DNA from 4 places in the Cellulosimicrobium sp. ES-005 genome. Region 4 is predicted to be linked to each of the others. Evidence: riboswitches for the same ligand, from Rfam matches in the RefSeq annotation. Region 4 holds a riboswitch; each other region holds the start of a gene.
The links. A riboswitch is a leader RNA that binds a small molecule or an ion and turns the genes downstream of it on or off. The one in region 4 is predicted to bind S-adenosylmethionine.
Positions count from the first base shown of each region.

Region 1 (3,178 bases), 970 kb from region 4:
CGGTCGGAGATCGCCGCCTCCTGCTCGGGCGTGAACGCCGAGCCGTCCTCCGTGGCGAAGACGACGGTGCCGCTCCCGCCCGATGCCTCCGGGAGCGCCGTCTGCAGGCGCTCCGTCACCTCGGCGGTCGGGGTGCCGGGGATGGAGAAGCTGCTCGCGAGCGAGCCGCCGAACGCGACGAACGCCGCGCCGGCCAGCACGAGCACCGCGAGCCACGCGGCGAGGACGGTCCGCGCCCGGCGCGCGCACGCGCGCCCGAGGCGGTAGAGGAGTTCAGCCATGAGGATCCTTCGGGTGGGAGTCCGGTGCGGTCCGGGAGGCGGTCCGGGTGGGGTGGTCGGTGCCGGCGGCCGGGTGGCCGGGCGGGGAGGTGGCAGGCGTCAGGCGGGGCTCGCCCAGCCCGCGCGCACGCGGTCGACGAGGCGGTCGAGGAGGTCGGCCCACACGCGGCGCGAGGCGTCGTCGTCGGTGGCGCCGGTCGCGGCCCACCAGCGGCGCTGGATCACCAGGACGCCGGCCATGAGCGCGCCGACGAGCATCTCGATCTCGAGCGGGTCGACGTCGGGGTGCCGCCGCGTGGTCTCGGCGACCAGGCGCTCGGCGAGGTGGGTGAACGTGCGCACGACCATCGTCGTGACACGCGGGGTGGGCTCGGTCGCGGTGCCGCCGAGGGCGCGCGTGAGGTAGGCCATCGGGCCGACGAGGTCCGTGCCGCGGAGCGCCGCGGTGACGTCGTCGAGCGGGGTCGTGCGGTCGGTCCCGGGATCGGCCGCGCTCGCCCCGAGCGCGTCGACCACGGTGCCCAGCACGTCCTCGCACACCTCGACGACGACGTCGTCCAAGGAGGCGAAGTGGTTGAAGATCGTGCGCCGCGCGACGTCGGCGCGTGCGGCCAGGTCGTCGACCGTGAACCGGGCGCCCCCGTTCTCCTCCATGAGCGACGCGGCGGCATCGACGATCGCGCGGCGGTGCCGCGCGCGCAGCGCGGCGCGGCGATCGGTCGCGGGGCCGGTCGCAGGGTCGGTCGCCAGGTCGGGCGCGGGCACGCCCGACGGCTCGGTCGCGGAGGGGAGGGGCACGTCATGACACTAAGTGCATCGATGCACTCGGTGCAAACAGCGTCGTGGGTGCTCAAAGTTGACCGATCGAGTCCAGTATGTGGGAAGGTCTCCTCGGTGCGTTGACACCCCGCGGTGGCCGCTCGTAAGTTCCCGCGCAACCGAGGTCGACGCACCCCGGTCACAGGACATGGTCATGAGCTCCGACGCCAAGCCCCGGCTCGTCGGACGGCAACCCTCCCGCGCGGTGGGGTGCCCCGGGTGAGGACCAGGTCCCGCGTCGCGCGGACCACGCGCGGCGCGGGGCAACGACGCGGAGCCCGGCGACGGGCACGAAGGAGACGGACGATGGATCGGCGAATGTCGAGCACCGCGGTGAGCACCGCGCACGTGTCGACGTGCCCCTGTCCGTTCGCGGGCGCCCCCGGCGCCCCCGCCCTCGGGGCCACGGGTCCCGCGCGCGTCGCCTGTTGTCGCTGACGACGACCCGTCCCTGACACCCCGCGCCACCCGCGCGCGGTCCGGGTCCCTCCCGGCTTCCCCAGCCCGTCCTGCCGCCGCGCGCGGCCGGACCGCCCTGCCCACCCTCCGGCACCCCGCCGCGCCCTGAGCGCGCCGTCGGCTCAACTGAGAACGGATCCTCGCGATGTCCGACCCCCGCCCCGCCCGCACCCTCCACCTCGGCGTCGACCTCACCGACGCCGGCGCGCACCCCGCCGCCTGGCGGACCGTGGGCTCCCAGGCCCAGCGACTCTTCGACGCCAAGCGCCTCGTCGAGCTCGTGGCCACGGCCCAGCGCGGCCAGCTCGACCTCGTCACGCTCGACGACGCGTTCACGCTCCAGCCGAGCCGCAACGGGTCCGTGCGGGGCCGCCTCGACGCCGCGCTCGTCGCGTCCCGGCTCGCGCCCCGCAGCGCGGGCATCGGCCTCGTCCCGACCGTCACCACCACGCACACCGAGCCGTTCCACGTGTCCAAGGCGATCGCGACGATCGACCACGTGAGCTCCGGGCGCGCGGGGTGGCAGGTCGGGTGGTCCACGACCCCGGCCGAGGCCGCGGCCTTCGGGCGCAAGGGCGCCCAGGACGAGCCCGACGCCGTGGCCGAGGCGGACGAGGCGGTCGAGGTCGTCACGCGCCTCTGGGACTCGTGGGAGGACGACGCCGAGATCCGCGACGTCGCGACGGGCCGGTTCGTGGACCGCGAGAAGCTCCACTACGTCGACCACGAGGGCATCCGGTTCGCCGTCAAGGGGCCGTCGATCACGCCGCGCCCGCCGCAGGGCCAGCCGCCCGTCGTCGTGCGGGCGGACACGCCCGCGTCGCTCGACCTCGCGGCCCGCCGGGCCGACGTCGTCCGGGTCCGCGCGGCGACCCGCGACGAGGCCGTCGCGCTCCGGTCGCAGGTGCGCGACGCGGCCGCGGACGCCGGGCGCGACCCCGACGCGCTGCGGGTCCTCGTCGACGCCTACGTCGTCGTCGGCGACACGCGCGCGAGCGCGCAGGCCCGCCTCGACCTGCTCGAGGACCTCGAGGGCGTCTCGTGGGACACCGACTCGCTCACGCACGTCGGCACGGCGCGCGACCTCGCCGTCACGGTCGAGGAGTGGGTGCACGCCGGTGCCGCCGACGGCTTCCTGCTGCGGCCGTCGTCGCTGAGCACGGACCTCGACGCGATCGTCGACGGCGTGGTGCCGCTGCTCCAGGGCGCGGGCCTGTTCCGCACCGCCTACCCCGGGACGACGCTGCGCGACACGCTCGGCCTCCCGCTCCCCGCCAACCGCTACGCGGCGATCGCCTGACCCCGGACGGACCGACGACATGAGCACGCGCCCCCGCAAGCAGATCCACCTCGGCGCCCACTTCCCGGGCGTCAACAACACCACCGTCTGGAGCGACCCCCGCTCGCGCAGCCAGATCGACTTCGCCTCGTTCGAGCACCTCGCCCGCCGCGCCGAGGACGCCAAGCTCGACTTCTTCTTCCTCGCCGAGGGGCTGCGCCTGCGCGAGCACAAGGGCCGCATCCACGACCTCGACGTCGTGGGTCGCCCCGACACGCTGCCCGTGCTCGCCGCGCTCGCGGCGGTCACGGACCGCCTCGGCCTCGCGGGCACGATCAAC
Region 1 covers NZ_CP159290.1:3,658,267-3,661,444, forward strand. Annotated here, with positions in the region: gene ABRQ22_RS16310 (MMPL family transporter) at 1-281, opposite strand, end outside; gene ABRQ22_RS16315 (TetR family transcriptional regulator) at 381-1,079, opposite strand; SAM riboswitch class IV at 1,251-1,360, shown strand; gene ABRQ22_RS16320 (LLM class flavin-dependent oxidoreductase) at 1,705-2,859, shown strand; gene ABRQ22_RS16325 (NtaA/DmoA family FMN-dependent monooxygenase) at 2,879-3,178, shown strand, end outside.
Region 1: it holds a riboswitch for S-adenosylmethionine, as region 4 does, so the genes downstream of both, ABRQ22_RS16320 (LLM class flavin-dependent oxidoreductase) here and ABRQ22_RS11815 (methylenetetrahydrofolate reductase) in region 4, are expected to answer to the same signal.

Region 2 (3,178 bases), 1.0 Mb from region 4:
CACGGCAGCGCGACGTCGCACGGCACGTCCCAGATGGAGCCGTCGGTGACGACGCGCGCCCCGGGTCGACGAGCCGCGTAGTCGGCGACGCGGCCGCGCTCGACCTCCTTGATCTGGCGCAGCAGGTCGAGGTCGACACCCGCCTCGTCGACGACGTAGCCGGAGGAGTCGGAGAAGGCGACGACGTTCGCGCCGAGCTGCTGCGCCTTGGCGGTCGCGTAGATCGCGACGTTGCCCGAGCCCGAGACCACGACGCGCCGGCCGTCGAGGTCCTGCCCGCGCGTCTCCAGCATGCTCTGCGCGAAGAGCACGGTGCCGTAGCCCGTCGCCTCGGTGCGCACGAGCGAACCGCCCCAGGAGATGCCCTTGCCCGTGAGGACGCCGGACTCGTAGCGGTTGGTGATGCGCTTGTACTGCCCGAACAGGTACCCGATCTCACGACCGCCCACGCCGATGTCGCCGGCCGGGACGTCGGTGTTCTCGCCGATGTGCCGGTAGAGCTCGGTCATGAACGACTGGCAGAACCGCATGACCTCGCCGTCGGAGCGGCCGCGGGGGTCGAAGTCCGACCCGCCCTTGCCGCCGCCGATCGGCATGCCCGTGAGCGAGTTCTTGAAGATCTGCTCGAAGCCGAGGAACTTCACGATCCCGAGGTAGACCGACGGGTGGAACCGCAGGCCGCCCTTGTACGGGCCGAGCGCGGAGTTGAACTCGACGCGGAAGCCGCGGTTGATCTGCACGCGGCCCGTGTCGTCCACCCACGGGACCCGGAAGATGATCTGGCGCTCGGGCTCGCACACGCGCTCGAGGACGGCCGCCTCGACGTAGCGCGGGTGCTTGCGCAGCACGGGGCCGAGCGAGTCGAAGACCTCGCGCACGGCCTGGTGGAACTCGGCCTCGCCGGGGTTGCGACGCAGGACCTCGTCGTAGACGGACTGCAGTCGGCTGTCCATGGGCTCTCCTCGTCTGGGCGGACGGAAACTCCTGCTGACGGTACGCCTGTGCCAGAAGTTCCCGTACCGCCGTCTCACTCCCTGCGCATCTCGTCGGGCCTCGCACGGGCCTCGCACCGGCCTCGCACCCGTCGTGCCCGGGCTCCGGCACGGCTCCCCGGGCACGTCGTGGGCCCGTCGTGGGCACGGCCGCAGGTACCCCCGGACGACACAACCGTCCACCCACTGAGAAACCCGACTACTTCGGTGCGGTTTTCGCGGGGCCGTTGCTATACCCGTCCCCAGGTCACGAGCACCAGCGCCAAGCCCCGGCTCGCTGGTCGGCAACCCCCTGTCACGGCGGGGTGCTCCGGGAGATGACCAGGCCGCGCGCGACCGGCCCCGCACCCGCGGGACGGCCGCGCGGCAAGCGTGATCGACGACTACTGCGAGGTACACATGACCCACCGCTCCCCCTCCTCGACGGTCCTCGCCGTCTCCGGCAACCCGCGCCCCGGCTCACGGACGCTGGACGCGGCCGAGACCGTGGCGCACCGTGTCGCGAGCCTCCTCGGCACGACCGACGTCGCGACGATCGACCTCGCGGCCTTCGCCGCCGAGATCCTCGGTCCCGAGCGCCCCGCGGCGGACGCCGCGCGCGACCGGCTGGCCACGGCGACCGTCGCCGTCGTGGCGACGCCGGTCTACAAGGCGTCGTACACCGGGCTCCTCAAGGCGTTCCTCGACCTCTACGGCCCGGACGGGCTCGCGGGCGTCGTCGTCGTGCCGCTCGTCGTGTCGGGCAACCCCGCCCACGCGCTCGTCGGCGAGGTGCACCTGCGGCCCGTGCTCGTCGAGCTCGGCGCCGTCGTCCCGACCCGCTCCCTCACGGTCACCGAGCCACAGCTCGCGGACCTGGGCCCGGTCGTGGACGCGTGGCTCGCCCGCGAGGGCGACGCCCTCCGTCGCGCCGCGACGCCCCTCCCCACGGACGGCCCGGCGCCCGCAGACCACGCCGTCGCCGACGCGTTCGCGGGGGTGGCCCGATGACCGCCGAGCTCACCCACCTGGAGGCCCTCCTGGCGGAGCAGGACGAGCCGCAGCTCTCCCCCGACGAGTACAAGGCCGTGTTCCGCGGCCACCCCGCGGGCGTCGCCGTGATCGCGCTCGAGCACGACGGCCGCCTCGTCGGGTTCACCGCGACGTCGGTCATCTCCGTCTCGGCCGCACCGCCGCTGCTCGCGTTCTCGCTCGCGTCGACGTCGTCGTCGTGGCCCGCCGTGTCGGCGGCACGGACGCTCGCGGTGAGCTTCCTCGCCGACCACCAGGACGACGTCTCGGCGCGCTTCGCCACGAGCGGCATCGACCGGTTCGCCGACGGCGGCTGGTCGCGCCTCGGCACCGGGGAACCCGTCATCGACGGGGCCCTCTCGTGGGTCCGGGGCCGCGTGGTACAGCGCACGCCGGTGGGCGACTCCTACCTCGTCTCGCTGCGAGCGCTCGCGTCGAGCGTCGGCACGGGTGCGGGCCCCCGGCGCGACGAGGTGGCCGGCACCCCGTCGCCGCTCGTCTACCACGACCGCACGTACCACCGGATCGGGGACCACTCGGCGCTCTGAGAGCGAACCCAGCAGCCCCTCGCCCGTCCCGTGCCGCCCCTCACGGGCGGACCGGTCACCAGCTCCAGCCGCGCGCGCTCAGCTCGAGCTCCTCGCGGAACCGCTCGTCGTCGCCCGTGCGGAAGCCGGCCCGCAGCGGAGCGTCCTCGACCGAGAGACCCGTGAGCCGGCACGCCTCCCGGAGCAAGGCGTCGTAGGCGCCCTGGACCGCGAGGTAGTGGTGGGCACGGGCGTAGACGTCCGGGTCCGCCTCGATGCGCCGCATCTCCGCCGCGAGCTCGCTCAGCCGCACCTGGAGCGCGAGCGTGGCGAGCGGGTCGGGGGGCGTCGGGCGGCGGCGCAGCAGGTGCGGTCGGCCGGTCGTCCGGTGGCTCGGGGGTCGGCCGGCGCGGCGCAGCACCCACCACACGGCGGCGACCGTGCACGCCGCCGCGCACCAGACCATCAGCAGCCACGACATCGGAGCCGACCTCTGCGCGAGAGACCACAAGACACCTCCAGTCTAGGTCCGCACGCCGCCGCGAGCCATGGGTCGCGCGCACCATCCCCTGGACGACCGCGCCGCCGTACGATGCCGACGACGGCGCGCGACGACGCGGGTCAGGGCGACGAGGGGGCGACCGATGG
Region 2 covers NZ_CP159290.1:3,686,202-3,689,379, reverse strand. Annotated here, with positions in the region: gene gdhA (NADP-specific glutamate dehydrogenase) at 1-953, opposite strand, end outside; SAM riboswitch class IV at 1,238-1,371, shown strand; gene ABRQ22_RS16445 (NAD(P)H-dependent oxidoreductase) at 1,392-1,982, shown strand; gene ABRQ22_RS16440 (flavin reductase family protein) at 1,979-2,551, shown strand; gene ABRQ22_RS16435 (hypothetical protein) at 2,607-3,011, opposite strand; gene ABRQ22_RS16430 (hypothetical protein) at 3,175-3,178, shown strand, end outside.
Region 2: it holds a riboswitch for S-adenosylmethionine, as region 4 does, so the genes downstream of both, ABRQ22_RS16445 (NAD(P)H-dependent oxidoreductase) here and ABRQ22_RS11815 (methylenetetrahydrofolate reductase) in region 4, are expected to answer to the same signal.

Region 3 (3,178 bases), 980 kb from region 4:
TCGACACCGCCCTGTGGACCGCGACCGCGAAGGCGACCGGCGGCGCCGGCAACTCCAACGCGCTCGTCGGCACGCCCGAGCAGGTCGCCGAGGCGCTGCTCGCGTACTACGACCTCGGCGTCCGCGTCATCTCGGCCCGCGGCTACGACCTGCTCGACGACGCGATCGACTTCGGCCGGTACGTCATCCCGATCGTCCGCGAGGAGGTCGCGAAGCGCGACGCTGCGACCGCGGAGGCCGCCGCGGCCTGACGGCCCCGGGACCGAGATCGGCAGAGAAGGACGAGATCGGCAGCCCCGGCCGAGATCGGCGCGTGCAGGTGCCGACCTCGGCCGGCGCTGCCGATCTCGCTGGCGGGCCCGCCCGGCCCGACCACGGACGACGACAGCAAGGAGCAGGACCGTGCGGTTCCAGGTACTCGACATCGTGTTCAACCCGCCCCACCCCGTGACCGGGGAGGCGGTCGCGCCGTCCGACCGGTTGAACCGGGTGGTGGAGACGGCGGTGCTCGCGGAGGAGCTCGGCTTCGACTCGTTCGCGGTGGGGGAGCGGCACGCGGGGGAGGTGCTGTCGTCGGCGCCGACGGTGATCCTCGGTGCGGTCGCGGCGCGGACGTCGCGCATCCTGCTGAGCACGGGCGTCACCGTGCTGTCGCTGCTCGACCCGATCCGGGTCGCCGAGGACCTCGCGACGGTGGACCAGCTCAGCCGCGGGCGGCTGGAGATCGTCATCGGCAAGGGTAACGAGGTGCTCCAGTACCCGCTGCTGGGGCTCGACATCGACAAGCAGTACGAGTACCTCCAGGAGAACTACGAGCTGCTGCGCCTGCTGCTGTCGGAGGAGGACGTGAGCTGGAGCGGGCGGCACCGCCACGCGCTGGAGCACGCGACGACGCTGCCGCGTCCGTTCGCGGGGCCGTTCCGGATCTGGCACGGGTCGGCGACGTCGCGCTTCGCGGTGGACCTCGCGGCCCGGTACGGGGACCCGATCGTCAGCGCCAACGCGTTGCAGCCGCGCGAGAACTACCAGGTGCTCATCGACCGGTACCGCGAGCAGTACGCGGCGCACGGGCACGACCCGGCGTACGGGTTCGTGGGATCCGGCTCGGGCGGGCTGTTCCTCGCCGACACGACGGAGGAGGCGATCGAGCAGTACCGCCCGATCTACGAGGGCCAGGTCGCGGCGGCGGCGCGGCGGGGCTACGGGCCGGACGCCGTCGGGAAGGCGCCGAGCTTCCGGACGGTCGAGGACGCCGTCGAGCGCGGTCCGGCGCTGGTGGGCTCGCCGGAGCGCGTCGCGGAGAAGATCCTCGACTATCACGCGTCCTACGGGCACGACCTCCAGTCCGTCTCGGTCAACCACCTGATCCCCGCGGCGCAGCAGGAGGACGTGCTGCGCCGGTTCGCGGAGGAGGTCGTGCCCGTCGTGCAGGCCGAGGTGAAGACCGACCTGTGGAGCCCGGCCGACGCCCGCCGCGCGGCGGGGTTCACCGCGGCCTGAGCGATCCCGCCGGACCGGAGGGGAGGGCCCCGTCTCGCCCGGCGAGGTGGGCCCTCGCCGTGCTCGTGGCAGCCCCGCCGACGGGTCACGACGTCGCGGAGCAGGAAACAACCGTCCGCCTGGCGGGACGACCGTCTCGATACTTGACTCAACCGGTCGAGATTGTCTTTCCTGCTCCCAGGTGACGAGCGTCAGCACGCAGGCCCGGCTCGCTGACCAGCAACCCTTCGACGTGACGGGGTGCTCCGGGAACGACCTGACCGCGCGGCTCCCGCCGCGCGGTAAGCACGGCACCCCGGTGGGTTCCCCCGCCGCACCGGCCCTCGGCCCGGCGCGGACGACCACCGGCGCCGGACGATCGCCGGTCCTCAGCCGGCACACGAGGAGAGCAGCACGACATGATCCCCACACCTCACCGACGCCGGTCCCTGACCGTCGCCGCGGCGGCCGCCGCGACGGGCCTCCTGCTCAGCGCGTGCGCGGGCGGCGGCTCCGGCGCGTCCGACGGCGACGGGTCGCCGAGCCCGTCCGGCGAGCCCGTGGCGGGCGGCGACCTGACCTTCGCGATCACGGTCGACTCGCACTGCATCGACCCGCAGCAGGTCGGCAACAACGACGCCATCGCCGCGGCCCGGCAGACCGTCGCGTCGCTCACGGCGCAGGACCCGGAGTCGGGCGAGATCCTGCCGTGGCTCGCGGAGAGCTGGGAGGTGAACGACGACGCGTCGAGCTACACCTTCCACCTGCGCGACGACGCGACCTACGCCGACGGCACGCCGATCGACGCCGAGTCGGTCAAGACCAACTTCGACGCGATCGTCGCCCTCGGTGCGACGGCGTCGCTCGGGTCGCAGTACCTCGTCGGCTACGAGGGCACGACGGTCACGGACCCGCAGACCCTCACGGTCGACTTCGCAGCGCCGAGCGCCCAGTTCCTCCAGGCCACCTCGACCTTCTCGCTCGGCCTCCTCGCGCCGTCGTCGGCCGACCTGAGCGTCGAGGACCGCTGCGCCGGCAAGTTCGTCGGCTCCGGCCCGTTCTCCGTGAAGTCCTACACGCAGGACCAGGAGATCGTGCTCGAGAAGGTCGCGGGCTACGCGTGGGGCTCGGAGGCCAACGACCACCAGGGCGAGGCCTACCTCGACACGGTGACGTTCAAGGTCATCCCCGAGGCGAGCGTGCGCAGCGGCAGCCTGGTCTCCGGTCAGATCGACGCCACGGCCGCGATCTCGACGGTCGACCTCCCGCAGTTCGACGGGAACGGGTTCTGGCTCGAGTACCGCGCCAACCCGGGCGTCGTGTTCAACCTCTTCCCCAACGAGTCGAGCCCGCTCGCGGGCGACGAGGCCGTGCGCACCGCGATCCTCAAGGGCATCGACCGCGAGCAGATCGCGGACACCGTGCTGAGCGAGCAGGACGAGCCGGCCACGAGCGTCCTGTCCCACTCGACGCCGCTCTACGAGAGCGTCGCGGACGAGCTCGCCTACGACCCGGAGGGCGCGAAGAAGATCCTCGACGACGCGGGCTGGGTCGAGGGCGCCGACGGCGTCCGGGAGAAGGACGGCCAGAAGCTCTCGACGACCGTGACGTTCTGGCAGGTGCCGGAGCCGCTCGAGCTGGTCCAGCAGCAGCTCGCGCAGATCGGCGTCGACCTCCAGCTCCAGCACGTGACCGTCGC
Region 3 covers NZ_CP159290.1:3,672,249-3,675,426, forward strand. Annotated here, with positions in the region: gene ABRQ22_RS16375 (LLM class flavin-dependent oxidoreductase) at 1-251, shown strand, start outside; gene ABRQ22_RS16380 (LLM class flavin-dependent oxidoreductase) at 403-1,500, shown strand; SAM riboswitch class IV at 1,681-1,794, shown strand; gene ABRQ22_RS16385 (ABC transporter substrate-binding protein) at 1,899-3,178, shown strand, end outside.
Region 3: it holds a riboswitch for S-adenosylmethionine, as region 4 does, so the genes downstream of both, ABRQ22_RS16385 (ABC transporter substrate-binding protein) here and ABRQ22_RS11815 (methylenetetrahydrofolate reductase) in region 4, are expected to answer to the same signal.

Region 4 (3,178 bases):
ACCTCTTGCTGGTCCGGAGGACCGGTCAGACGGGCGTGCCGTGCGTGGCGGCGCTCGTCGGGGGCAGGGAGGTGCCGGTGACCCACGGCCCGCTGGCCAGGTCCGGGACGAGCGGGGTGGCGGCAGCGCTGGCGCTGCCCCCGGTCCCGCGCGACCCGCCGCCGAGGTGGACACCCTCGAGCAGGTCAAGAGCGGCGCGGTGCTTGTTGAACGTGTACACGTGCAGACCGGGCGCGCCCGCGTCGAGGACGCGCTGCGCGAGGTCGACCGAGTACGCGATCCCGTAGGCGTGCTGCGCCTCCGGGTCGGGCAGGGCGTCGAGCGCGTCCAGCAGGTGCTGGGGCGCGCGCACGCCCGTGAGCTCCTCGACGCGGCGGAGCCGTGCGGGCTCCGTCGTGGGCAGCAGCCCGGCGAGGATGGGGATCGTCACGCCGGCCGCGCGGGCCTCGGCGACGAAGTCGGTGTACGACGACGCGTCGTAGAAGAGCTGCGTGATCGCGAAGCTCGCGCCGGCCTGCTGCTTCTGGAACAGGCGGCGCACCTCCTGCGTGCGCGTCGTGCCGGCGGCGGGGTTGCCGTCGCAGAACGTCGCGACGGCGATCGTCAGCGGCCGGGCCGCGCCGCGCAGCGCCGCGGCCGGGTCGGCCGCGCACCGCGACGCCTCGACCTCGCGCAGGAGCGCGACGAGCTCGGTCGACGACCGGACGCCGTCGGGCGCGGGCTGCCAGTCAGGCTGGTCGCGCGGCGGGTCGCCCCGCAGCGCGAGGAAGCTCCGCACGCCCTCGTCGAGGAAGTCGGAGATGACCTCCTCGACGTCCTCGCGCGATGCCCCGACGCACGTGAGGTGCGCGATCGGCAGCACGGGCGTGCCCTGGAGCAGGCGGCCGACGACCTGGCGAGCCGTCGCGCGGTCGGTGCCCGCCGCGCCGTACGTCACGGACACGAAGTCGGGGTGCGTCGCGACGAGACGGCGTGCCGTCTCCCAGAACTTGGGCGCCGCGTCCGGGCGCCGCGGGGGCATGAGCTCGAACGAGACCGTGGGACGTGCCGCCCCGCCGTGCGCCTGCCCGACGGCGTCCGCGACGCTCACGACGTCGCCTCGCCGGGGCGCGCCACGGCACGCGGCGCCGGGACACGGAAGGGCGCGACCGCCGTCGGGCACGTGCCCGGACGGTGCGCGAAGGATGCCTCTGAGGTCATGCGTCACTCCATCGACCCTGGCGTTAGCACCTTTGTCCTCGGGAGGCTTCCGTCGGCGGGTTGCTGCGGTGTCGTCGAGCCAGGACTCTCGACCGCTCTGGATGGTTGCCACGATCCTACGGGCCATCCGGCATACGGTCGAGGGTGCCCGTCACGTGAGACGGGATGGCGTTGCCCGGGGGTGCCGTGACGTTCGGGGACGTGGGCCGGTGTCCGCGTCCCTGGACGGCGAGAACACGGTGTGAGTGCGATCGCAACAGGGTGACCCCGGGGGTGACCGCGGGTGAAGGATGCTGTGAGTGGTATCACGGGTGGGGCCGCCAAGCATGCTCTCGCCTGCGACGATGCGCGCCGTGGCTCTCAGGAGCGCTCAACTGGACGGTCGTTCAGGTCTACCGTCGAAAGGCGTGGTCGACCCGCTCTGACATGCGATCTGCCCGGCCCCTCTTGGCGGAGTACGAACCGGGCAGATCTCTCCCTCTCAAGGAAGGACCTCACTGTCCCATGCGTATCGCATCGGGGGCAATGCTCGGCGCTGCCCTCATCCTCAGCCTGTCCGCGGCACCCGCGCTCGCTGGCGGGTCCGACTCGCCCACGCCCTACCGCGTGGCCCCGGAAGGGCTCTATCTCCCCGCGGGTGACGCGTTCCCGGACGGTGGCCACGTGAACGTCCGCTACACGGTCGAGGGCGCCGAGCGGTCGGTCGGCATCCACTTCGAGACGCTCAACGACCAGCCGTCGGGCCGGTTCGTCGGCTCGAGCTTCCTCCCGTGGTCGGCGCTCGTCCACTCGGACGACTACTGCATCACGTGGGTCCAGGTCGCCCACTACGACGAGCACTTCGGTGAAGGCGGCCAGGATCCCGTCTGCTCGAGCGTGCCGTCGGACCCGGTTGAGCCGTCAGACCCGGTTGAGCCGTCGGATCCGGTCGAGCCGTCAGACCCGGCCGAGCCGACAGACCCGGCCGAGCCGACAGGCCCGGCCGAACCGACAGGTCCGGCCGAGCCCACGCACCCGGCGGACCCGAGCGATCCGGCGGAGCCTGTCGTGCCGTCGCAGCCCGTCGACATGGTCGTGGCCGAGCCGACCACGGACGCCATACCTGGTGCGGCGCAGCCCGCGGAGAAGGGAGAGCTGGCGGCGACGGGGCTTGAGACGGTGCCGGTCGCGGCGGCGTCCGGTGCGCTGCTCCTGGCCGGTGTCCTGCTCGTTGCCGGGCGCCGCCTCGTGCGCCTCCGCGAGGGCTGAGCGGGAGCCGGTTCCCGTGAGGTCGGGCCGTCGCTCCGTCCTGTGGTCACCCTCAGGATCACCCTCCGTACCTCCTGACTTCGCCGGTCCGTGAGGTTGTATCGGGGCAGACGTAGGGCGCGCGGTAACCGTGTCGCCCTGCGTCCTTGTGCCGGGCGCATGACGGATCACCCGTCGTGACTCCGGCCGACCGACGTCTGTCAGAGGTATGGAGCGGTGGCGGAGGCGAGAGACGGCGGACGACAGCGAGAGCAGGGTTCACCCTCGATCAGCGGGTGGCAGCAGGTGCTGACCGGTCGGGAAGAGGCGGGCGGCGCGGGACGGGCCGAGGTGGAAGCGGCGCTTCGCGGTCTGCTCCCGCGTCTGGCGACGACCTCTGCGGCGATCGAGCGTCCGCTCCTTGACGACACGCTCACGAGCACCACCCGTCACGTCCTGGTCCGCGCCGCGCGCGGCTTCGGGAAGACCGTGTCGGTCGCACGGTGGTCGCGGGCCGCGCTCGCCGAGGGCCAGGTGATCGTCTGGCTCTCGGCGTCCGCGAGCGACCCGGCGCGGCGGTGCATCGGTGCCGGAGAGCTCGCGGACCGCGTTCTCGACCAGGTGCGGTACGTGCTCCGGCCCACGGGGTCCACCGATCTCGACGGCGCGGGACCCGGGCGCCTCGGGGCGCTGCTCCGCGCTCTGGGCCCGGTGACCGTCGTCGTCGACGACGTCCGTGCAGGCCATGCAG
Region 4 covers NZ_CP159290.1:2,688,873-2,692,050, reverse strand. Annotated here, with positions in the region: gene ABRQ22_RS11815 (methylenetetrahydrofolate reductase) at 26-1,090, opposite strand; SAM riboswitch class I at 1,206-1,308, opposite strand; gene ABRQ22_RS11810 (hypothetical protein) at 1,705-2,448, shown strand; gene ABRQ22_RS11805 (LuxR C-terminal-related transcriptional regulator) at 2,779-3,178, shown strand, end outside.